One region of the Bacillus sp. S10(2024) genome, then DNA from elsewhere that is predicted to be linked to it. Evidence: predicted binding sites of a transcription regulator. Region 1 holds the regulator's gene; each other region holds the start of a gene.
The links. Region 1 encodes Rex, which represses fermentation and respiration genes when NADH is low (regulators of the CRP and FNR family bind a similar motif). Its sites were predicted from a motif close to TTGTGAAATATTTCACAA; they were not measured.

Region 1 (6,170 bases):
ATTCAGTTTCAGTTGCCGCACCCACTTTAATTACAGCTACGCCACCCGCTAATTTAGCAAGACGTTCTTGTAATTTTTCGCGATCGAATTCAGAAGTTGTTTCTTCTAACTGCGCACGAATTTGACCGATGCGAGCTTCGATTTGTTCTGTGTTTCCTACACCTTCAACAATTGTTGTATTTTCTTTCGTTACAACAATTTTGCCAGCACGGCCTAGAGATGCAATAGTTGCAGATTTTAAGTCACGGCCTAACTCTTCTGTAATTACTTCGCCGCCAGTTAAGATTGCGATATCTTCTAACATCGCTTTACGACGATCACCGAAGCCAGGAGCTTTAACAGCTACTACGTTGAACGTACCACGAAGTTTATTTACTACTAATGTAGCTAACGCTTCGCCTTCTACGTCTTCAGAGATGATAAGAAGTGGTTTACCTTGTTGTACCACTTGCTCTAATACTGGTAAGATTTCTTGAATGCTAGAAACCTTTTTATCTGTAATTAAGATAAATGGATTATCAAGAACAGCTTCCATTTTATCAGAATCAGTAATCATGTAAGGAGAAGCATATCCACGGTCGAACTGCATACCTTCTACTACATCTAATTCTGTTGTGAATCCTTTAGATTCTTCTAATGTAATAACGCCGTCGTTACCAACGCGCTCCATCGCTTCTGCAATTAATTGTCCTACTTCTTCGTCAGCAGCAGAAATAGCAGCTACTTGTGCAATAGAAGATTTACCTTCGATTGGTTTAGAAATCGTTTTTAATTCTTCAATTGCTGCTACAACAGCTTTTTCAATACCTTTACGAAGACCCATTGGATTCGCACCAGCTGTTACGTTCTTTAAACCTTCACGAATCATTGCTTGCGCTAATACAGTTGCAGTTGTTGTTCCATCACCAGCTACATCGTTTGTTTTGCTAGCAACTTCTGCAACTAGTTTTGCACCCATATTTTCAAATGCATCTTCTAATTCAATTTCTTTTGCGATTGTTACACCGTCATTTGTAATAAGCGGAGAACCGAATTTTTTCTCAAGTACAACGTTACGACCTTTTGGTCCAAGTGTAACTTTTACTGCGTTTGCAAGAGTGTCGACACCGCGAAGCATCGAACGACGTGCTTCTTCACTAAATTTAATATCTTTTGCCATAATATTTGACCCCCTTGAATTTTTAAAGATTTATATAATTAACCAATAATTGCTAAGATGTCGCTTTCACGTAAAATTAAGTATTCTGTACCTTCGTATTTCACTTCAGTACCTGCATATTTTGAGAAGATGATACGATCTCCTGTAGCTACATCTAAAGCAACACGCTCACCATTTTCAAGCACACGACCAGTACCAACTGCCACTACTTTACCTTCTTGTGGTTTTTCTTTTGCAGTGTCTGGTAGTACGATACCACTTGCTGTTTTTTCTTCTGCCTGAACAAGTTCAATAATAACGCGATCACCTAATGGCTTTAGCATGAACAACAACCTCCTCAATTTATTATGTAAATTTTATATTTATTAGCACTCTAACACTTCGAGTGCTAACACACTTATTATAATAAAGAATCTCATTTTCTTTTGCAAGTGAAAAAATCGTAATTTTTCGGAAAACTATTTTATCCCCTCTTCCACTTGTTCCAAAGTGTTTATACCTTACTTAATAATTACATAATGGAAGATGCATTGATACATATATCCATTTTAATTTTCCGACATATTAAGTCACTGCTATACAAAATACAACATGACCGTTACTTGCTCCCTTTGTTTATAAACATCGTATGTGGCAGGAAAAGGCTCTGACTGCTTCTAAGCACGGCCAACTACTCTCGTCCTCCTCTAAAAAGAAAGGGGCCTATGGCGTTTTTTAACTTGCACATGATAGAGATTCCATCTTTTTTTCACCTTCTCCTATGTTACAATAAGAAAGATGCCATAAGTTGTTTTCTCTATGGATAGAGCATTTTCCTTTTTCTTTACAAAAAATTCAAAAAGGAGTTACGAAATTGAAGAGACAATATTGGTGGGTTATTGTTACATATATTTTGATGCAATTATCAGGTATAATCGGTGGATGGATTCTTTTAAAAAGCGGAGTATACAATAATGGACACCGGACCTTTGAAGAAAAAGTTCAACTGGCAAGTGCACATTGGGGACTGATTAGCTTCTTTATCGCTCTTATCATCATCCTTGTGTTACTCCGTAATGATACAGAATCCGAAAAATGGAATCGCGGAAAAACAAACATACCTGCTACGATAGGGTGGATTATTCTAGGAGTTTTTCTTGCTTTATTTGCCCAAGTTATTGCTGGCACAATTGAAACACAAGTTTTTAAAATTAAAGCAGAATCTGAAAATACACAAAACATTATCGATATTATAAAAGCTGCGCCATTATTTATGATTGTTTCATCTATATTTGCTCCTATTCTTGAGGAGATTGTATTTAGAAAAATTCTATTTGGCACACTATATAAACGATATAACTTCTTTATCGCAGCAATCGTAAGTTCGCTTATATTTGCTCTCATTCATTTTGACCCTACACATTTATTAGTGTATATTTCCATGGGACTTGTTTTTTCATTTTTATACGTACAAACAAAACGAATTATTGTACCAATTATGGCTCATGTTATGATGAATACAAATGTTATGTTAATTACATTCGTACTTCGTCCCTATCTAGAAAAAGCTGAAAAACTGCAAGGATTCATCGGAGGATTTTAAACATGCGAAATTCACCATTTGTTATGGCAACTTTGTATTTTCTTCTAGGTTGTATATTTACATACTTAGCAATCACAAGTGTGAAAGACACGATTTGGAACTTTTACACAATACTACTTGCCATAATGGCAACAGTTGATTTTAATTTGGCAATTCGCCTTCTTTTTTCTAAACCGAAAAAAGATAGCCAGAAAAATTATCCACAATAAAAACGCAGGAGATTCCTGCGTTTTTATTGTGGATAATTTTTCAAAAAGTACACGAGCGTTTGTAACTCTACCGCTAAATCAATATGATGAATTCGAATATGTTCTGATATGTTTAGCCTAGCAGGTGTAAAGTTTAAAACACCTTGTATGCTCGTATGTGATAAGCGATCTGCTACAGCTTGTGCAACAGAAGCAGGCACTGTTAATATTGCCACTTTTATATCACCCGATAGTCTCTCTTCTAACTCATCCAGATGATATACTGGAATCCCGCCGATTTCTTTTCCAACTTTCTCTTCATCAACGTCAAATGCCATCTCAATTTTTGTATTATTATTTTTCGTAAAATTGTAATGTAAGAAAGCGGTACCTAAATTACCTACCCCAATTAATGCTACACGTGTTACATCGTCTTGATCAAGTGTTTCGCGAAAAAACGACAATAAATAATTTACATTATAGCCATATCCCTTTTTCCCTAATGCCCCAAAATATGAAAAATCTCTTCGAATTGTCGCTGAATCCACTTTCACCGCTTCACTTAATTCTGCAGATGATACGCGTTGCTTACCAGATAACGATAGGTTTTGGATAAATCGATAGTATAGAGGCAATCTTTTGGCAGTTGCCTGCGGAATTTTAGGCTGCTCCATGCAACCCCCTCCTCTCTTCCTATCTGTTCAAGTGATTGAAACATGTACGGAAGTTTAGCATTGATAGTTTTCCTTGTATAATAGAGAGAGAATTTCTCTATTTATGTTCAACTATACACTATTTTTAGTATGATTGAGAAATATAATCATGGCAAAGTTAAGAAAATATTTGAGGTGAAAACATTGATTTTACTACAAGTGAATAACCTTTCCAAGTTGTTCGCCGCCGAAGTGATTCTTTCAAACATTAAGTTAGAAGTACAGACGCGCGATCGTATTGCACTTGTCGGGCGTAATGGCGCAGGAAAGTCTACATTATTAAAGATTATTGCCGGAGAATTATCCCATGACGGCGGCGAAATTATAAAGCCGAAAGATGTATCTATCGGTTACTTAGCGCAGCACACTGGTCTTGAAACATCATTAACAATTTGGGATGAAATGCTAACGGTCTTTCTTCACTTACAACGCATGGAGAAAGAACTCCGCAGACTAGAACAAGAAATGGGAAAAGAAGAGAACTTCACAAATGAAACCATTTATGAAAAATTGTTAGCAGAATATGATCGTCTACAATTAGACTATAAAAATGAAGGCGGCTATCAATACGAAGCTGATATTCGTTCTGTTTTAAGCGGTCTTGGTTTTCCTCCCGAAACACACGGAACGACAATCTCCACATTAAGCGGTGGACAAAAGACTCGTTTAGCTCTCGGGAAGTTATTATTAACAAAACCAGATTTACTTATTCTCGATGAGCCAACCAACCATTTAGATATCGATACATTAACGTGGCTCGAGCAATATTTACAAGGTTATCCTGGGGCTATTTTAATCGTTTCACACGATCGGTACTTTCTAGATAGACTTGTCACACAAGTATATGAAATCTCCAATAAACAAAGTCGAAAGTACACAGGAAACTATAGTAAATACTTAGACCTTAAAGCGGCCCTATATGAACAAGAGATGAAACGTTACGAAAAACAGCAAGAAGAAGTAACAAAATTGCAAGATTTTATCCAAAAGAATATTGCCCGTGCGTCTACAACAAAACGGGCGCAAAGCCGCCGAAAACAATTAGATCGTATGGAACTTATGGACAAACCAATCGGCGATACAAAATCCGCTTCTTTCCACTTTGATATCGATAAACAAAGTGGTAATGATGTATTACAAGTAAGAGATGTGACAATTGGCTATGAGAATGAGCCAATTATTCAAAACATTCGTTTCCAATTAACGAGAGGTGATAGTGTTGCGCTAGTCGGTCCAAACGGAATCGGAAAATCCACTTTATTAAAATCTCTTGTGGATAAACTTCGCCCTTTAAACGGTACTATTTCGTTTGGTTCTAACGTTTCTATCGGATATTATGACCAAGAACAAGCAAACTTAACATCATCAAAACGTGTATTAGATGAACTTTGGGATGATTATCCGATGCAACCAGAAAAAGAGATTCGCACAGTACTTGGGAACTTTTTATTTTCTGGTGACGACGTTCTAAAACCCGTTTCTTCTTTAAGCGGTGGACAAAAGGCACGTTTAGCTCTTGCAAAGCTTATGATGCAAAAGTCAAATGTACTTATTTTAGACGAACCGACCAACCATTTAGATTTAAGCAGCAAAGAAATTTTAGAAAATGCGCTTATTGATTTTCCAGGAACGATTTTATTTGTTTCCCATGACCGCTATTTCATTAATCGCATTGCCACAAAGGTGATTGAGTTATCCCAGGGTGGAGCTGAGGAATACCTCGGTGATTACGATTATTATATAGAAAAGAAAAATGAAATGCTCGAACGCGCTGAACTTGAAGACCAAGAAACAAATAAACCTGTACAAAAACAAGTGGCACAAGAAAAATTAAATTACATCGAAGAAAAAGAACGTAAAAAGCAAGAACGCCAACGTATGCGTAGAATTGAAGAACTAGAAGAAAAGATTGCAGCAATTGAAGAACAAATCGCGGCATTAGAGGAACAACTTTGTCTTCCAGAAGTATACGCTGATTACGAGAGAGCCAGTGATATTACAGCAAAAAAACAAACACTTCAAGAACAATTAGAAGCATGTATGGAAGAATGGGAAGAATTACAACTATGAAACGGTCAGTGATTACACTGACCGTTTTATTTATCCTGCTATTTTAGGATAGTAAGATCCCACTGATGGAAGTTTCACTTTATCCACAGTAATATTCACAGATTTACCTTTATATTTTCAATATAAACAAAAGTTTTCCACGTTATCCACAAGAACGATAATATTTATCCACATTTTATACTCACAAAAAAACCTACATTATCAACAGATAATGTAGGTTTTATCCACATGTTGTGGTTAATTCTGTGTATAAAATTATATCTTTTATCAAAAAGGATTTCTCTATCCACAACTAACCGTTCTTGAATTATGATTCAATATCCAAACCAGGGTTTGCATTTAATGCTAACGTTGCTCTCTTTCCTTGCTCATATGCAATCGTACCAGCAGCAGCAATCATAGCAGCGTTATCTGTGCATAAGGATAACGGAGGAATGATAAGTTCAACATCTTTTTTC
Region 2 (6,170 bases), 1.1 Mb from region 1:
CTGTCTTGACTGTTTCACCCAGCGTTTTTCCCCAAAACTTTTCTGTCTGTTCGTAAACTTCCTTCCAAGCTTGTAGTGGATCGAGTTTTTGTTCAATCAATTCTCCTACACTCCTTCATTTTGTTATCAAAATAAATACAAACAATTGAAATAATTCAATCTATTCATTATTTTCTAATATTCTGACTAAAAGTTCAAGGGTGTATTTATTTTTTCTATTTTCAAAAAAGCAATTGACAAAAAATACAGATAAGTGTAAATTGCACATATAAGAAAAAAATTCCAATTAACTGATTCATGAGGTGATGCACAATCATGCTACAAAATGAACCAGAAAAAAAAGAAAGTTTGGAAACGTCCCAAACGAAACAACCAAACTCCATGCCAAAAAACTTCTTAGTACCATTCCTACTTCTCTGTCTTAAAGACTGGAGTCTTCACGGTTACAAACTCATTCAAATGCTAATGGATATTGGCTTTTCTTCTATTGATCAAGGTAATGTATATAGGACTTTGCGAAAGTTAGAAAAAGAAAACCTCATATCTTCCACTTGGGATACAAGTGAAGGAGGTCCAGCAAAACGAATTTATTCTTTAACGGAATATGGAGAGGAATATTTAACTTCATGCGCTACGTCATTTGAACAATACCAAAAGATGCTTCGTACATTTTTTAACCTATACACAAATGCATTCTTTCCATTTTCCACGGTTTCAGTAAAGGATGAAAAGTCTTCATCATCTTCTGGTGATACAGCAGATTAATCTGCGTTCACAATATGTAAAAATTTTATTTGGAGGTCAAGTCATGGAAACGAAACCACACGAACTTGTTGATGCATTCTGGAAAAATTGGTCACACTCTCTTTCCCTTTTCTCATCAGCGGGAAAACAAATGGAACAACTAACATTAGAAACATTGAAACATCAGCAGGAAGCTTTGCATAAATTAACAGAAAGTACAAAAGAAATCGAGAAAGAAATCGAGAAAGAAATCCAGCAATTTTCAGCACAAGCAAACGCACAATATAATGAATATGTAAAACAACTTTCTGGAAATTCCTTCAATGAACAAATGGATGGATGGCAAGAAAAATGGAATGAACTTTCCAATCATATGCAGCAGCTCACTGTGTCTCCAACAAAAACATCTCTATCTTTACTTTCACAAACAAGCGAACAATTCGAAGAAGCAGTGAAACAACTAATTAGCCAACAACAACAACAACGTGAAGAGGTTCAAAAACAAATGGAAAGTTTTTTAGAAGAATTCAAATCCATGCAACTAGACCTCGTAAAAAAGTTCGAGGAGAACTCAAAAAATCTATTTACTTCCATGAAATAAGAAAGATGTGGCAACTGACTGCAAAAAATACTCTTTCCTTTCTTTCTCCCTTTGCATCTGGATGGCTCACATTTTTCAACATGGAAAAGAAGGAGGAAGAAATGAATCCTTTTCGAGAAGCAGAATCTGTTCATGAGCTTTATTATGATGACATTCACATAGGGGATCAAGCTTCTTTAACAAAAACGATTGCAAACGAGGATATTATTACGTTTGCAAAACTTACAGGCGATGTAAATCCAATTCATCTACTTGATTCTTTTGCCAAAACAACGATGTTTAAAGAACGCATTGCTCATGGTATGCTCGTCTCTAGTTTTATTTCAACAATACTTGGTACAAAGCTTCCTGGAAAAAATACCATTTATTTATCACAAAATATCGCATTCCGTGCCCCCGTAAAGATCGGAGACACACTGCGTGTTGTCGCTGAAGTCATTGAAAAACGCGATGATAAAAGAATTATTACATTACAAACAAACATATATAATCAATACAATAAAGTTGTTGTAGAAGGTACAGCAACCGTTATGAAAAAAGAGTAGTGCTGCTACTCTTTTTTCATTTCATCCAAGAACTGTTAGTCTCTCCGATTACTTCCGCGTATGACTACTAATTAAACACATACAATAACATCATCAGCTGTTATAAGCTGAAAATGAAAAAAGGGGTATTATACTATGGCGAAAACAAATAAACTACTTGTTCCTGGTGCTGAACAAGCACTAGAGCAATTTAAGTATGAAATTGCACAAGAATTTGGCGTAAATTTAGGATCTAACACAGCTGCTCGTTCAAATGGATCTGTCGGCGGTGAAGTAACAAAACGTCTTGTTTCCCTTGCACAGCAACAATTACGTGGATAATAAATAAAATAAAAAATGGATTTGAGGCAGATATTCTCTGCCTCTTTACTACATATGAAATATTCACGCGAAAGTCTTTTAACAGGTTGACAGACCTTACTATTACTTATATAATTTACGTAATAGCATATTTCCGAAGGGGAGTAGCGTCAGAGAAAATATTCTCTGAAACAAAGTCGTCATTACGTGGAATCATATTCCTCCGGCTTTGTTGGCATATTTTATTACATATGTCTAGCAAGACCTTTGCCTATTAACGGCAGAGGTCTTTTTTGCATTCATTTCTAAATTCCTCCGCCGTTGATAGAGCTTATTTTGAGGAAAGCTAAACAATGGGGAATTTTCTTCTTTTTGTTTAGCGCTATACAAACGAGAGGAGAATGTAAATGGAACTATCTTTATTAGTGCAGTATGGTTGGGTATTACTTATTTTAGTCGCTTTGGAAGGGATTTTAGCAGCTGATAATGCACTTGTCCTTGCAATTATGGTAAAACACTTACCGGAAGAAAAACGTAAAAAGGCTTTATTCTACGGACTTGCAGGAGCATTTGTATTCCGCTTTGGATCATTGTTTATGATTTCATTTCTTGTCGATGTATGGCAAGTGCAAGCAATCGGTGCCGTTTATTTAATATTTATCGCTGTTAACCATCTTGTAAAAACGTATGTAAAAAAGAATGCAGCTCATCAAAAAACAGAGAAAAAAGAAACAAAGAAAAAACAAGAAAACTTTTGGTGGACTGTATTCAAAGTAGAAGTTGCTGATATTGCGTTTGCTGTTGACTCTATTTTAGCAGCTGTTGCATTAGCAATGACATTACCGAAAACAAACCTTGGTACAATTGGCGAGCTTGACATCGGACAGTTTGCTGTTATTTTCGCAGGCGGTATGATTGGATTAATTATTATGCGCTTTGCCGCATCCGCTTTCGTAAACTTACTGCAACGTAAACCTGGATTGGAAACTGCTGCATTCATGATTGTAGGCTGGGTTGGTGTGAAATTAGCAGTTTATACGTTAGCTCACCCTGCATTAGGCGTTATTCCACATGGATTCCCAGAATCAACTACTTGGAAAATTATATTTTGGGTTGTATTGCTTGCAATTGGTGCAGGTGGTTGGTTCTTATCAAAAGAAACAACTCCAAATGTACAACAAAATTCGAAACAATATAACGAAAAAGCGCTGTAACTTCAGCGCTTTTTCTTTTTTCTTCAAATAGAGGTGGGGTTTCTCAATTATAGAAAATGTATTATATTATACAACATTTTGTTAGCGCTTTCATTAAAAAAGGTGTCCTTTTTGTGAAATATTGAACAAACTTATTGAAAGTGAGCGCAAATACGTGTACTTTAATCATATAAAGAATATTAATAATCGATGTATTGAAGGAGCGTAATGTTTTATGCTAGAACAAGGAGTAGATTACGTTATACAACTTGCAAAGAAAAAGACAAAAATGCTAAATAACAATCCAATGGAATACTTTCTTCGAGCAGCGCTAGCTGGTATCTATATCGGCTTTGTTATTATAGTATGTTTTAAGTTAGGGAATTTTTTTCATGATGCACATTCACCTGCAACATATTTAGCATCTTCTTCATTTTTTGGAGTTGCACTTATTTTAATCATATATGGGGGAGCTGAATTATTTACAGGAAATACAATGTATTTCACCATTTCAACTTTACGAAAAGAAACAACAATTGGTGATACACTTCGCAACTGGGGAGCTTGTTATGTAGGTAACTTAGTAGGGGCAGTATTTTTCGCAGCACTCTTTTATGCAACTGGTATTTTTGAAACGATAAGTCACAATCACTTATTAAATGAAGTTGTCGCAGGAAAAATGGGCGCATCAACCATGCACTTATTTTTCAAAGCTATTTTATGTAACTGGCTCGTTTGTCTTGCCTGTTTCCTTCCTTCTCAAGTAAAAGGAGATACAGCTAAAATACTTGTAATGATGTTTCTTGTATTTGCTTTCTTCTTATCAGGATATGAACACAGCATCGCAAATCTGTCACTATTCTCTATTGCTTTACTTGTTCCACATCCTGATACAATTTCTTTTGCGAATGCAATTCATAACTTAATTCCAGTTACAATCGGTAACATAATTGGTGGATCTGTATTTGTTGGTATGGTGTATCATTATTTGACTAAAACAAAAAGTGAAACAGAATCTGTAAAACCAGAAATCGATTCCGCACAAACTGAAGAAGTTATTCCATTACCAGCACATGTAAAATAAAAAATGCGTCGAAAACAAGCATTCCAGATTGATTGGAATGCTTGTTTTTTTAGTAACTTCCAACACATTTAATAACAATAGACGAAGAAATTTCTCCAGACTCTTTTCCTTTTTGAATCCGATCTAACATATAATGTTGTCCTATCGAATCATTCGTATGCAAATGAATTTCTTCCACATGTAATCGTTCTTGACAAAATGCATCTATGAAATATAACCCATTTCTTTGACGAAATCCCATATTATAATCGATTGATAATGTATATACCTTATTATTTCGAATAAGCTCCAGCGCTTGTTCGACTGTCGTCGCTAATGTAAAGCCACCTGGGCACGGTCTTTGATCATCCATATATACATTCATATTATCCCTCCTCTACATACTGTATGTACATATTGTACCAAGTGCAATAAAAGGTGCAAAGGGAAGTGGTTCTTTATACGTCATCCGTCTAAGCGCAATAAAAATGATAAGAAAACAAAGACCAAATAAGGATGAGAAAAAAAGTGACAACAGTACCGCCTTTGTTCCAACTACAAAACCAAGTAAAGTAAATAATTTCACATCTCCTCCTCCGATTCCTGTTGGATAAATAGTTTGAATGATATATAAGAGCATAAACATAACCAGTGATCCTAATAATCCATCCGACCATAGCAATGGCTGTATAAAATAACGTTCTATTAGAAATAGTCCTGTAAAAAAGCATATAATTTGATTTGGAATTACCATATAAAGAAGATCTGTAATAGAAACAATGAAAAGAAGCGATAACAGCGTCCACGCGATAATCAGCTGCTCATTGAAACCAACAAAAACTGCTGCAAGAAGAAACAATACTCCTGCAATACCTTCAAATACAGGATGAAAATACGAGATTTTTATATTACAGTGCGTGCACCTTCCTTTTTGGATACAAAATGATAAAATGGGGATCAGCTCTTTTAGTTGTAATACATGGGAACAATGAGAACAGTGTGAGCGCGGTTTTATAATGGAATATCCGAGCGGAATTCGATAAGCAACAACGTGATAGAAAGAGCCTAATATCAAACCAGTGAAAAAAGCATATACATATAATAGCATTTTATCCTCCCCTTTCGCGCCTAGTATAACAGGAAAAGATAACATATTGTATTTTCAAAAATGTATCTTTCTCCATAAAAAAAACAGGCCCTTATTAGGCCTGTTTTTCCATTTTATACAACAAAATAAAATGCTTTTAATGGTCCATGTACACCAACGACAAGGTTCATTTCAATGTCAGCAGAGTTACTTGGCCCTGTAATAAAATTAATACAAGAAGCCGGTGCTTCTCCATTTTCTACACGTGTATTCAAATCACGTACCGCTTGTGTAATACGCGGCACGATTGTTTCACGTGGAATAATCGCTACATAAATAGTCGGTAAAAAGTGCAAAGATCGTCCTCTTCCTTTATGACTTTGCACGACAATTGTACCGGATTCCGCTAATGTATAATCACTAAAGGAAATTCCGATATTTGCCTTTTCCGCTAACTTCATGTTTTCTTCTTTCTTTGCTGGATCCCAAGTATTTACTTCTACGTTTTCACTTGGAAGTTCCGCTTCAAATAATTGCTCCAATCCATACTCTTCAAAACGATCATCTTGAGATAGCATAATTGGTCCGCCGCCGTTTTCAGTGACAACTTTCTTAATTGCAGCACTTAATTCAGCTC
Region 3 (6,170 bases), 720 kb from region 1:
AGCTGGAAATATGAGAATGGTGCACGAAAAAACAGTATATCAATTGTCATTTTTACCAAGAGTGTTTCCTATAAATTGTTATTTTGTAGAGGAAGAAGATGGTTTAACTTTAATTGATGCGGCTTTGCCATATAGCGCAAAAGGCATCTTACAAACGGCTGAGAAAATAGGAAAGCCGATTACTAATATTGTATTAACACATGCGCATGATGATCACATCGGTGCACTAGACGCATTAAAAGAAGTACTTCCTGATGTTCCAGTTTATATTTCTAAGCGGGACGCAAGGCTGTTAGAAGGAGATACGACATTACAAAGAGATGAACCGAATACGCCGATAAAGGGCGGTGTACCTAAAAAGGTGAAGACGAGACCAGATTTTTTATTAGAGGATGGAGACCGAATTGGATCGCTTCTTGCGATTATGACACCTGGACATACACCAGGCTCCATGTCGTTTCTTGATACACGAAATAACGCTCTTATTGTAGGAGATGCATTTCAAACAAGAGGGGGCACAGCTGTTTCGGGACAAATGAAATTTTGGTTTCCGTTTCCTGCAATGGCAACGTGGAGTAAAGAAGTAGCATTACAGAGTGCAGAAAGGCTAAGAGAATATGAGCCTTCCTTACTCGCGGCAGGGCATGGAAAAATGATAAATAATCCAGGCGCTGCAATAGACTGTGCCATTGAGGAAGCAAAGCGAAATATAGAAAGTATGAAAGAGGGTTAATTTATGTCACCGAGAATCGGACTTACATTACAGAAAATTGTAGTCACAGCGGCAGAAATCGCAGATACAAATGGCATACAAGAAGTAACATTAGCGTCATTATCGCAAAGGCTGGGAATACGTTCTCCTTCTCTATACAATCATGTGGAAGGGTTACAAGATGTCCGAAAGCATCTTGGTATTTACGGAATAAAGCAGCTACACGGGGCACTGAAAGAGGCGGTTGAGGATAAAAGTATGGACGAAGCAATTCATGCATTAGGAGAAGCGTACGTATCATTTGTCCGAAAACATCCTGGATTGTATGAAGCAACTTTTTTACGGGATGAAGAAGTGCAACAAGCAGGAGACGGAATTGTAGAGCTTTGTCTTCGGGTTTTACAGCAATACGGCTTAGAAGGAGAGAATGTACTTCATGCGACGCGCGGACTAAGAAGTATTTGTCACGGATTTGCGTCAATTGAACAACAAGGCGGATTTGGGTTGCCGCTGGAGTTAGATGTGAGTTTACATTTATTATTGGAAACATTTATTAAAGGACTGTATGTGATGAAAGGATAAAACCTTAGAAGCGATTCTAAGGTTTTTTCGTGCATACAATTTCAAAAGAAATAAATACTAAATCGTGAATGAACAAAGAAAGGAAGGTCGTCACAATGCAAAATTTAACTGAACTTGAAGTAGAAAATTTGCGTCATCTGATTGGCGGGCATGCAACAGTTATTAACAAATTACAAGAGTATGCACAGACATGTACGGACCCGCAGCTGAAGCAAATGTTACAAAAAGATGTGCAAGATGCACAAAATACGAAACAGCGATTAATGTCGTTTCTAGGATAGGAGTGCAGAGAATATGAATGAAAAAGATATGGTGAACGATTACTTAGCCGGGTTAAATGCAAGTTTAACGGGTTATGCAAATTACATTGCGCAAGCGAATAATGAACAATTACATCAAACGTTAATTCAAATTCGTAATCAAGATGAAGTAAGGCAACGTAATTTATATGAATATGCGATGCAAAAAGGCTATTATCAACCAGCAGCTGCAGCAAATCCAATGGTTGTACAGCAGTTAAAAAGTCAATTGAATGCACAATAAAGTGAAACTTTAATCAGTGGGGGTTACCTTCATCGCCCGCTAATTATCAGCTCTCATCAATTGGGCTTTTACGGGCAGTAATACTGCCCGCAAATAGCGGGATAAAAACAGAAATATTTCAAAGCGGATAACGTAATCGAGACGTTACCCGCTTTTTTGTGAAAATAAAACATTCGGAACTTTGTCGGAATTATGTGCAAAGGGACATAAAATGTCTATATTATTTGTGATACTTTTCACAAGTTGTACATGGTTTCTATGGTAAAAGCTTCTATAATAAAACGTGTGAGTTATATAAAACAAAGAAGGCTATATTAGGAAGCAGGGGAGATCATCATGAATAGAAGTACAAGAAAAGTTGCAATTATAGGTACTGGGTTAGTTGGATCTAGCTGTGCGTATTCTATTGTGAATCAAGGAATCTGTGAAGAATTAGTGTTAATTGATATTAATCATGAACGAGCAGTTGGCGAAGCGATGGATTTGTCACACTGCATGAATTTTACAAATACAAGAACAAAAGTATATGCAGGAACTTATGAAGACTGTAAGGATATGGATATTGTTATTGTTACAGCAGGACCTACTCCAAAATCAGGACAAAGTCGTCTGGATACTTTAAGAGCAGGTGCGAAAATTATGGAAAGTGTCGTGTCAGAGGTTATGAACAGCGGATTTCAAGGTATTTTCTTAATTGCCTCTAATCCAGTTGATATTATGACTTACCAAGTTTGGAAGCTATCCGGTCTTCCGAGAAACCGTGTGATTGGTACTGGAACATCTTTAGATTCTTCTCGCTTACGAACAATTTTGTCTGAAATATTTGAGGTGGATCCGCGTAGCATTCACGGTTACTCATTAGGACAACATGGCGATTCACAAATGGTTGCTTGGTCTCACGTAACAGTTGGCGGAAAACCAATTCTCCAAATTTTAGAAGAGCAAAAAGAACGATTTGCAGATATTGATTTAGATTCGATTGTTGAACAAACTGCAAAAGCGGGTTTAGAAATTTCTAAACGAAAAGGAACAACTTATTACGGCACCGGGAACTCCTTAGCTTATATTGCACGTTCTATTTTTAATGATGATTATCGTGTTATGGCTGTATCAACAATTCTAGATGGTGAATATGGTGAGTATGAAATTTGTACAGGTGTCCCAGCTATCATAACAAGAGATGGTGTAAAAGAGATTGTTGAGCTGAGCTTAACAGAAGCTGAAGAAAGTCAATTTGCACAATCAAATGATATTTTACGTGACTATATGAAAATAATTGGTTGCTAGATTAGATGAAGGTAAAACAGATGAAGGAATATATCATGCCTCGTATATTTAAAGGGTCTGCAGGAATTGCACAAGGTATTTTCGTATCTCTTGGAATTGGCCTACTGATTGAGAATATAGGAAGAATTGTCGATATTCCAACGTTAATTACAATCGGAATTGTTGCGAAATCACTTATGGCGCCGGCAATTGGAGCAGGGATTGCTTTTATGCTCGGAGCAAATGGACTTGTCATTTTCTCAGCGATGGTTGCAGGAACGATTGGAGCTGGAGCGATTTCGATTACTACAGCCGGTTTAATGATTAAAACTGGCGAACCAATCGGTGCGTTATTAACAGCGACGCTAGCGATTTATATCGGTAAACGGTTAAGCGGAAAAACAGCTTTAGATATGATGCTCGTTCCGTTTGCGTCAATATTAGGTTCAGGTTTAGTCGGTATTTGGTTATCTCAAAATATTACGCCGGTCTTAAATACAGTTGGGGAATTTATTAAAGATAGCTCAGCTGGTAACCCGTTTATCGCGTCTATTGTACTTGCAGTTGTTTGGGGGTTGTTATTAATGTCTCCAGCGTCATCAGCAGCTCTAGCAATTGCACTTAGCTTAGATGGTGTGGCAGGCGGTGCTGCACTTGCAGGATGCGTCGCTCAATTTATTGGATTCGCTGTTATTTCTGCGAAAGAAAATAATTTAGGCGGTATTTTAGCGCAAGCTCTTTGTACACCGAAAGTGCAACTTCCGAATATCACTAGAAATCCAATGATTCTTGTACCAACTGTTGTTGCGAGTGCGATTGTAGGTCCTGTATCAGCGCTTGTCTTCCAAATCACAGCAGGGAAAGAAATTGCAGGTCTTGGACTTAGTTCTTTAATCGCACCAATTAATTTGATTTCAAGCAAAGGATTGAGCGTTGTTCCAGCGATGATGATTACTTATATCGTAATTCCAGTAGCTGTTTCTTATATACTGTATATGATTTTGAAAAAAACAGGTCGCATTAAACCTGGCGACATGACTGTACCACAATCTTAAAGACTAGTAAGAGTGTTTTAAAATATGCCAATTTGAAAATCTCCTCTTACATAGAGAAAAGCAGACTGAAGAAGCCACAGTCTGCTTTTGTTGTTATAGATTATACGCCGGCTTGCACAGTAATCTTTTGCTCACGTGATTCAAATACATAGTGCATGGCTGCATAGAGGAAGCTTCCTAGTACGACACCTGCTACCACATCTACAAAGGCGTGCTGTTTTGTAAATAAGGTAGACAAAATAATGAGCACACCAACAAATATTAGCAGGCAGTACATCCATTTACTTTGTTCCTTTCGCTTAAAGGCTGTAATCATAATGACAAATGTTGTGAGTACGTGAATACTAGGAAAACAATTCACTGGTTGATCGAGACTATAAATATAGCGTACTAAATTAGCAAATACATCATTGCCGATTACTTCAGGGCGTGTTACTGTTGTTTGCCACATATAATAGACGCTAAAGGAAGTGAGTTTCCCGAATAGGACACTACTTAATGTAACATAATAGAGTTTTCGATCTGCAAAGCAGTAATAAATAAGAGCGCCATATAAATAAGGGAACCAAAGTAAATATGGAACGATAAATTCTTTTGTGAATGGAATCCATTCATCTATTTTTGTTGTTACATTTACAGCGCCTACTGTGGAGTGATTGAGCACGTCATAAAGGGCACTTACAGGTATAAGTAGGAGTAGGTAAGATAATGGGATAAAGGCTGAAAACTTATTATTTTTCATAGTAATTCTCCTATTTGTAATGTAATAACTTAGAACTTGAAAAATTATAATATAAAACATATAAATGAACCATCGATTTTTCTAACATTTTTTACAAATAACCTTACAGTTTTGTCACTATATCATATTATGAGGTCTTGATGCAGGTGTGCTTAAGAGAAGTTACCATTAATTAAACGTTTGTTTAAGTAGTATGTTCGTTTTTTATGCCTTAATCAAACGTTTGTTTAAGTAGTATGTTCGATTTTATGGCACTAATCAAACGTTTGTTTAAAACGCTAGCTAGAGAATTGGCACAGTCAAAACGTTCTATAATCTTTTTTTTATTAACCACCTTATTTATTCAAAGAAAAGACAAATAACGATACATATTACATATCGCTATTTCTCTTTTTTTATTATAAACTATTTAACGTAATATAAAGATAAACAAGGAGGTCGTGACTTAATGTCATTTCTAAAAAATAGTAAAATTGGTACAAAATTAAACATGTTAATGATTACAGCCACTATTGCATGTATTCTTTTATCGATCATAGGAGTTATGGGATTAAAGAAAACAGGTGAATCTTCTGCAAGTATGTATAAAGAAAGGTTACTTCCGATTTACTGGATAGAATCTGTAGAATCTAATTTTCATTATACACTTAAGAACCTGACAGAACTTATGATTACAACAGACGAACAAAGAAATGAACAATTAGTAAGTAACATGGAGCAAGCACGAAACAAAAATAATGAGTTATTAAAAAAGTATGAGTCTGGAATAAGCTCGCAAGAAGAAAAACAATTATATGAAAATTTTCAGAACAATCTTCATGAATTAAGAACGCATATAGATAAATCAAAAGGTTTAGCAATTCAAAATAAAAATGAAGAGGCGTATGCTTACTATTTAAAAGAAGTCGATCCTAGCATGCAAAAAACAGCTAAATCTATTCAAGAGCTCATCAGCTATAATAGTAATCAAGCAGAAAAATTACAGGAAAATAATATCAATAGTGCGCGGGATGCAGTGCTTATGTTTATTGTTATTTCAGTTATAGCTGCTATTAGTATTATATTCATTGGATATATTATTAAAAGATCCGTTAGGAATCCAATTGCTTTACTGCGGCATGATATGGAACAAGTGGCAAATGGTAATTTAATGATACGTACTTCCTATGAATCAAATGATGAATTAGGAAATATCGTTACTTCTTTTAATCATATGTTAGATAACTTGCAACAACTAATGGAGAAAATCAAAATAACGACAGAAGAAATT
Region 4 (6,170 bases), 1.0 Mb from region 1:
TATTATGCGGCCGTAATACGGTTCAAGTACGTCCAGGCATAAATCAGCCTCTTAACTTAGAAGAAATAGAAAAGCGCTTACAAAAAAGCGTGCCAGTACAGAGGACGCCATACTTATTATCCTTTCATACTGATGAATATCGTTTTGTTTTATTTCAAGATGGTCGGGCCTTTGTTCATGGTACAAATGATATACAAGTGGCAAAACGATTATATGCGCGTTATATAGGGTGAATCCAAAGGGAACACCCCCTTGGATTAAGACTGATTTCTTATATAATCACCGCTTTTGCCACCTGTTTTTTCAGACAGGTATGTTTCACCGATAATCATGCCTTTGTCGACAGCCTTACACATGTCATATACGGTAAGAGCGGTAGCGGAAGCAGAAGTTAAGGCTTCCATTTCAACGCCGGTGCTGCCTTCTGTTTTTACTTTTACTTCAATAAGTAAACGATATTGTTCATCTGCAATATGCCAGTCAAAGGAAATATCAACACCTTTTAGAAGTAGTGGATGACACATCGGAATAATATCAGAAGTGCGCTTTGCGGCCATAATACCAGCGATTTGTGCAACGGCTAGGACATCGCCTTTTCCGATTTCATTATGAGTGATTTTATCATAAATTTCTTTTGTCACAATGATGCTTGAACGAGCGATAGCTGTGCGTACAGTAACTTTTTTGTCGCTAATATCCACCATCTTGGCGCGGCCTTGGTCGTTAAAATGAGTAAATGAAGACATGAAATTCCTCCTTGAAGTAATTGCTATTATGATTAGCATTGTACAACAATAAGTGTAATAAAGATGTGATATTTTGCAAATATGGGGTGAAAATGATGCTAGAAAAACGAATACCAATTGCTGTTAGCGATGCAGTAGCGCGTGTGATGGAGTATGCACAGCGCGGAGAAATTGAGCGCGTACCACTTACGGAAAGTTATAGACGAATTCTTGGGGAAGATGTAACTGCTGATCATGATGTGCCTCATTTTGACCGATCGCCGTACGATGGTTTTGCAGTTCGGGCAGAAGATACGAAGAAAGCAAGTTATGAACATCCGGCCGAGTTTGAAGTTGTTGGAGAAATTGGAGCTGGTTCTGTTTTTACAGAGGAAGTGAAGGCATTTCAGGCGGTGCGAATTATGACTGGTGCAGCAATTCCAACTGGTTGTGATGCGGTTGTCATGCTGGAGCTTACGGAAGGATCCCAAAAAGACGAAAAGACATATATGAAATTGAAGCGTCCGTTTCAGTCAGGCGATAATATTTCTCGTAAGGGTGAAGATGTAAGGAAGCATCATGTACTTGTTGAAAAAGGAACGATGGTTAATCCAGGAGTGGCAGCGCTTCTTGCAACGTTTGGTTATAGTGAAGTAGCTGTCATAAAGCGTCCGGTTATTGGAATTGTGACGACAGGAAGTGAATTGTTAGAAGTTCATGAGCCGCTTGAACCAGGGAAAATTCGCAACAGTAACTCATATATGATCGGTGCGCAAATTATGCAAGCAGGAGGAACGGTTCGATATTATGGCCAATTTGCGGATGACTTTGATACTTGTTATGAGATGGTAAAAAAGACAATGGAAGAAGTCGATATTCTCATTACGACAGGCGGTGTGTCAGTTGGTGATTATGACTACTTGCCAGCTATTTATGAAAAGCTTGGAGCGAACGTACTGTTCAATAAAGTCGCGATGCGTCCGGGAAGTGTAACGACAGTAGCAGAAGTAAATGGAAAGTTATTGTTTGGATTATCAGGGAATCCATCTGCTTGTTATGTTGGATTTGAATTGTTTGTACGTCCGGTTGTTCGAACATTTCTACAGATGAAAGAGCCTCATATGTACCGCAGCGATGCCGTTTTAATGAAGGGGTTCCCGAAAGCAAATCCATTTACACGCTTTGTTAGAGGGAAAGTAGAAATTGTAAACGGAAGGCTGCAAGTTGTGCCAGTTGGACTTGATAAATCCAGTGCGGTTTCTTCACTCGCTGATGCGAATGCGTTTATCGTTTTGCCAGGTGGCACGCGTGGTTTTGAAGAAGGTATGACAGTTACTGTCCTTTTATTAGACAGAGAGCAAGGAAGTGAGTGGCCATGGAAAGAGCCGTTCCAGTCTTACAAATCGTAGGGTATCAGAATAGCGGGAAGACAACATTGACAGAGAAGCTGATTAAAGCGTTAACAAATGAAGGTGTGAAAGTAGGAGCGATTAAGCATCATGGGCACGGAGGATATCCAGAATTGCCCCTGCAAAAAGATAGCGAACGTCATCGCCTGGCTGGAGCAATTGTCAACGCAGTGGAAGGGGATGGATTATTGTCTTTATCCGCTGAGCGCGACTGGTCTTTAGAAAAAATCATTCGTTTGTATACGTGTTTTGAAGCGGAAGTCATAATCGTTGAAGGATATAAAAAAGAACGATATCCAAAAGTTGTTTTACTTCGGTTAGAGGAAGATGCTTCTTTATTAGAAAGTGTCGAAAATGTGATTGCTGTTATTACATGGAATAAGGCTCTAAAAACAGGGCAAGAACATTATCAAGTCTTCCATATAACAGAAGATGAAAAGTATATAAATTGGTTCGTACAAAGAATGAGGGATACAAAATGACAAATACGTATTTTGAAGTAGTAGATACACCGATTTCTATTGAAGAAGTAGCGCAGAAAGTGATTCACCGTGAATGCGGCGCTGTGACGACATTTATTGGTACAGTGCGAGAATTTACGAAAGGACGCCGTACGCTTTACTTAGAATATGCTGCGTACCGTTCGATGGCTGAAAAAATGCTTGCCAAAATTGGGGAAGAAACGAAGGAAAAGTGGCCAGGAACATATGTGGCAATTTCGCATCGCATCGGCACATTGCAAATTTCTGATATTGCGGTAGTTGTTGCTGTATCAACGCCGCACCGAAAAGCTGCATACGAGGCAAATGAGTACATTATGGAGCGAATTAAACAAATTGTTCCTATTTGGAAGAAAGAGTTTTGGGAAGACGGTGAGAAGTGGATTGGCGATCAATTAGAGCAAACATCGTATCCAAACGGAGAGCCAGGAAAGGAGAATGTAGAATGATTACAGTGTTATTATTTTCTCATTTACAAGAAGAAGCTGGAACACACCAATTACAAATTGATGTACAAAACCTTACGGTAGCAGAGCTGAAGGAGCTTGTAACGAAAGACTACAATGTTTCCCTTTCACAGCACATAATGGTAGCAATTAATGAAGAGTATGCAAATGAAGACGATATGATTCAAGATGGTGATGTTGTTGCGTTGATTCCACCGGTAAGCGGCGGGTGATTCTTTCCTGCCTAATCATGATAAAGTGAAACTTCCATCAGTGGGGGCTTTATCCCCCACTGATGGTTAGTTGAACCAATCGGGCTTTTACGGGCAGTTATCCTTCACCTATCTTCTTCGCTTCTCTCAATCTTGAGGTGGAGGATTATTGCCCGCGAATAGCGGGAAAGAGCGTGATTAGGCAGGAGGGAAGCAATAGAAAATGTGAAATATTGCACAAATAGGGGGAGAGATTAATGAAAAATCAGAATTTTCAGTTAGGGTTACAAACTTCAAATCTTATACTTGGCTTTATGGTATGGGTGATTTTATCTTCTTTAATGCCATTTATTAAAGCAGACATTGCATTAACAGCAGGACAGATTTCTCTTGTCACGGCAGTACCGGTAATTTTAGGTTCTATTCTTCGCATTCCAATTGGTTACTGGACCAATCGTTACGGAGCAAGAAAACTATTCTTTATTAGTTTTATTATTCTATTATTCCCTGTCTTTTATATTAGTATAGCAACATCGATGCTAGATTTAATTATTGGCGGTTTATTTGCCGGAGTTGGCGGCGCGGTATTCTCTGTAGGGGTAACATCTCTTCTGAAATACTATCCGAAAGAAAAGCATGGTTTTGTAAACGGAATATACGGAATAGGAAATATAGGAACAGCGGTTACATCCTTTCTTGCACCAGTACTTGCAACTTCATTTGGCTGGAGAACAACGGTACAAATGTATTTAATCTTACTCGCTGCATTTGCATTAGCAAACTTCCTGTTAGGAGATCGTAACGAGAAAAAGGTAAATACATCATTAACGGAACAAATTAAAGGTGTATATAAAAATGAAAAACTTTGGTTCTTATGTATTTTCTACTTCTTAACGTTTGGTTCGTTCGTCGCATTTACAGTTTATTTACCGAACTTCCTTGTATCTCACTTTGGCTTAGCGAAAGTAGATGCTGGATTACGTACAGCTGGTTTTATCGCCTTAGCAACAATCATGCGTCCAATTGGGGGCTGGCTCGGCGACAAATTTAATCCATTTAAAATTTTAATCTTTGTCTTTACCGGTTTAACATTAGCAGGAATTATTTTATCATTTATGCCAAAGATGAATGTATACACATTCGGATGTTTATTAGTTGCTTTTTGCGCTGGTACTGGAAATGGAACAATCTTTAAACTTGTACCAATGTATTTCTCCAAGCAAGCTGGTATTGTAAATGGTCTTGTATCGGCACTTGGCGGACTTGGTGGTTTCTTCCCGCCATTAATCTTAACGTTATTATTCCAACTAACAGGCCATTATGCAATTGGGTTTATGGCGTTATCAGAAGTAGCGCTTGCTTGTTTAGTTATTACTGTTTGGATGTATAGTCAAGAGAAGTTAGTTGCGATGTTACAGCATAGATAAAGAGTAGAAGAGGGTGTTTCCAAGTTGCGATTTTGGAGACATCTTTTTAAATTTTTTAGGAGAGATTGTTCATAGAAAGCTCTCACCAATCAGGCTCTCCTTTTCTAAAAGCAGTAGGATAAATTTGAGAGGAATTATCTCGATCGTATAAGCATACTAGTTTATAGAGTTTATCTTTATGCATAAGGGGAATGAAGAGAATGGATAGAGTGAACAGGGTGGGAAAAGATGATTTTGTTTCTGGTTTTGTGCCACATCATAACCATGGGTCAGTGGATTATACATCTGTTGTGGGCGGGCATGTACATCAATGCCTAGATGTAACATCTCCCCCCATTAAGACACAAGAGGGCGGGCATATACATTATACAGAAGGATATGTATTGTTCGAAGATGGACATACACACTATTACAAGGCGTATTCAGGACCAGCAATTCCAGTTGGAAACGGAATGCATGTTCATTATTACGATTTTTATACGACGGAAAATAATGGGCATAAACACCATGTTAAGGGAGTGGATCAGCCTGCCCCGGGTGATAAATAAAGTGAAACTTCCGTTCGGAGATGCCTTTTCTCCGAATGGTCAGTTGAACCAATCGGGCGCATGCCAGCAGTTATCCCCCACTTATCTTCTTTGCTTTTCTCTGCATCTTGAGGTGGGGTTTTACTGCCCACGATTAGAGGGATCAAGTTATGTTAAATGGCAGCTTGTTTTTGTTCTTAATAATTAAAGCGCCAGCGCCTAATAGTAGCTTCAGGACAGAAGAAATCACGTTGGAGTCGTCTGTTTGGTAAATAAATTAGAATTATTATTATTTATGTTGTGATGAATAGAAAGAATAAGATTATTTTTATAGCCAGACTGAACTTTTATTGCTGGTATTTTTACATATATCTATTCATAGGAATAGAACTAGCATAGTATTTACTGGAGGGATTGAGAATGGATAGATTACATCCTGATACGGGTGTTACATCTGGAGCGTTTGTTGAACGATCATTAAATGAAATTCGTTTTTGGTCTAGAATCATGAAAGAGCATTCTTTATTTCTTCGATTGGGGTTTAGATGTGAGGATACTCAACTAATCCAAGAGGCTAATCAATTTTACCGATTGTTTGAACATATCGAACAAATTGCGCATTCCTATACAAACCAAACAGATCCTGAGCAAATAAAAAGATTTAATTCAGAAGTACAACAAGCTGCAACTAATATTTTCGGATTTAAACGAAAAATTCTAGGATTAATTCTCACATGTAAATTGCCAGGGCAAAATAATTTTCCACTGTTAGTTGATCATACAAGTAGGGAAGCTGATTATTTTAGAAATCGTTTAATTGAATTAAATGAGGGTAAATTGAATGCTCTTCCTGATGCCATTATTAAAGAAAATGTTTTCTTTTTAAGGATTATGGCAGACCATGCTAAATTTATTGGTCATCTT

Region 2: AB1280_RS11245 (formate/nitrite transporter family protein) is a predicted target of Rex. The motif match lies at 3,516-3,533, and genes of this name have one in related genera.
Region 3: AB1280_RS20360 (L-lactate dehydrogenase) is a predicted target of Rex. The motif match lies at 2,062-2,079, and genes of this name have one in related genera.
Region 4: AB1280_RS22060 (nitrate/nitrite transporter) is a predicted target of Rex. The motif match lies at 3,516-3,533, and genes of this name have one in related genera.

The regions. Positions count from the first base shown of each region.
Region 1 covers NZ_JBFLUR010000002.1:3,304,786-3,310,955, forward strand. The annotation lists gene groL (chaperonin GroEL) at 1-1,159, opposite strand, end outside; gene groES (co-chaperone GroES) at 1,198-1,482, opposite strand; gene AB1280_RS16675 (CPBP family intramembrane glutamic endopeptidase) at 2,013-2,741, shown strand; gene AB1280_RS16680 (YdiK family protein) at 2,744-2,950, shown strand; gene AB1280_RS16685 (redox-sensing transcriptional repressor Rex) at 2,974-3,603, opposite strand; gene AB1280_RS16690 (ATP-binding cassette domain-containing protein) at 3,787-5,712, shown strand; gene tsaD (tRNA (adenosine(37)-N6)-threonylcarbamoyltransferase complex transferase subunit TsaD) at 6,020-6,170, opposite strand, start outside.
Region 2 covers NZ_JBFLUR010000002.1:2,173,117-2,179,286, forward strand. The annotation lists gene phaR (polyhydroxyalkanoic acid synthase subunit PhaR) at 1-100, opposite strand, end outside; gene phaQ (poly-beta-hydroxybutyrate-responsive repressor) at 316-765, shown strand; gene phaP (polyhydroxyalkanoic acid inclusion protein PhaP) at 809-1,345, shown strand; gene AB1280_RS11230 (MaoC family dehydratase) at 1,447-1,890, shown strand; gene AB1280_RS11235 (alpha/beta-type small acid-soluble spore protein) at 2,026-2,211, shown strand; gene AB1280_RS11240 (TerC family protein) at 2,598-3,404, shown strand; gene AB1280_RS11245 (formate/nitrite transporter family protein) at 3,619-4,467, shown strand; gene AB1280_RS11250 (cyclic-phosphate processing receiver domain-containing protein) at 4,517-4,831, opposite strand; gene AB1280_RS11255 (prepilin peptidase) at 4,844-5,554, opposite strand; gene AB1280_RS11260 (LutC/YkgG family protein) at 5,668-6,170, opposite strand, start outside.
Region 3 covers NZ_JBFLUR010000002.1:4,020,431-4,026,600, forward strand. The annotation lists gene AB1280_RS20340 (MBL fold metallo-hydrolase) at 11-733, shown strand; gene AB1280_RS20345 (TetR/AcrR family transcriptional regulator) at 737-1,294, shown strand; gene AB1280_RS20350 (hypothetical protein) at 1,390-1,575, shown strand; gene AB1280_RS20355 (spore coat protein) at 1,589-1,837, shown strand; gene AB1280_RS20360 (L-lactate dehydrogenase) at 2,174-3,124, shown strand; gene AB1280_RS20365 (PTS transporter subunit IIC) at 3,145-4,158, shown strand; gene AB1280_RS20370 (phosphatase PAP2 family protein) at 4,259-4,900, opposite strand; gene AB1280_RS20375 (methyl-accepting chemotaxis protein) at 5,349-6,170, shown strand, end outside.
Region 4 covers NZ_JBFLUR010000002.1:4,333,278-4,339,447, forward strand. The annotation lists gene AB1280_RS22030 (molybdopterin-synthase adenylyltransferase MoeB) at 1-233, shown strand, start outside; gene moaC (cyclic pyranopterin monophosphate synthase MoaC) at 258-746, opposite strand; gene AB1280_RS22040 (molybdopterin molybdotransferase MoeA) at 842-2,134, shown strand; gene mobB (molybdopterin-guanine dinucleotide biosynthesis protein B) at 2,095-2,616, shown strand; gene AB1280_RS22050 (molybdenum cofactor biosynthesis protein MoaE) at 2,613-3,083, shown strand; gene moaD (molybdopterin converting factor subunit 1) at 3,080-3,313, shown strand; gene AB1280_RS22060 (nitrate/nitrite transporter) at 3,550-4,719, shown strand; gene AB1280_RS22065 (YmaF family protein) at 4,929-5,267, shown strand; gene AB1280_RS22070 (DUF2935 domain-containing protein) at 5,667-6,170, shown strand, end outside.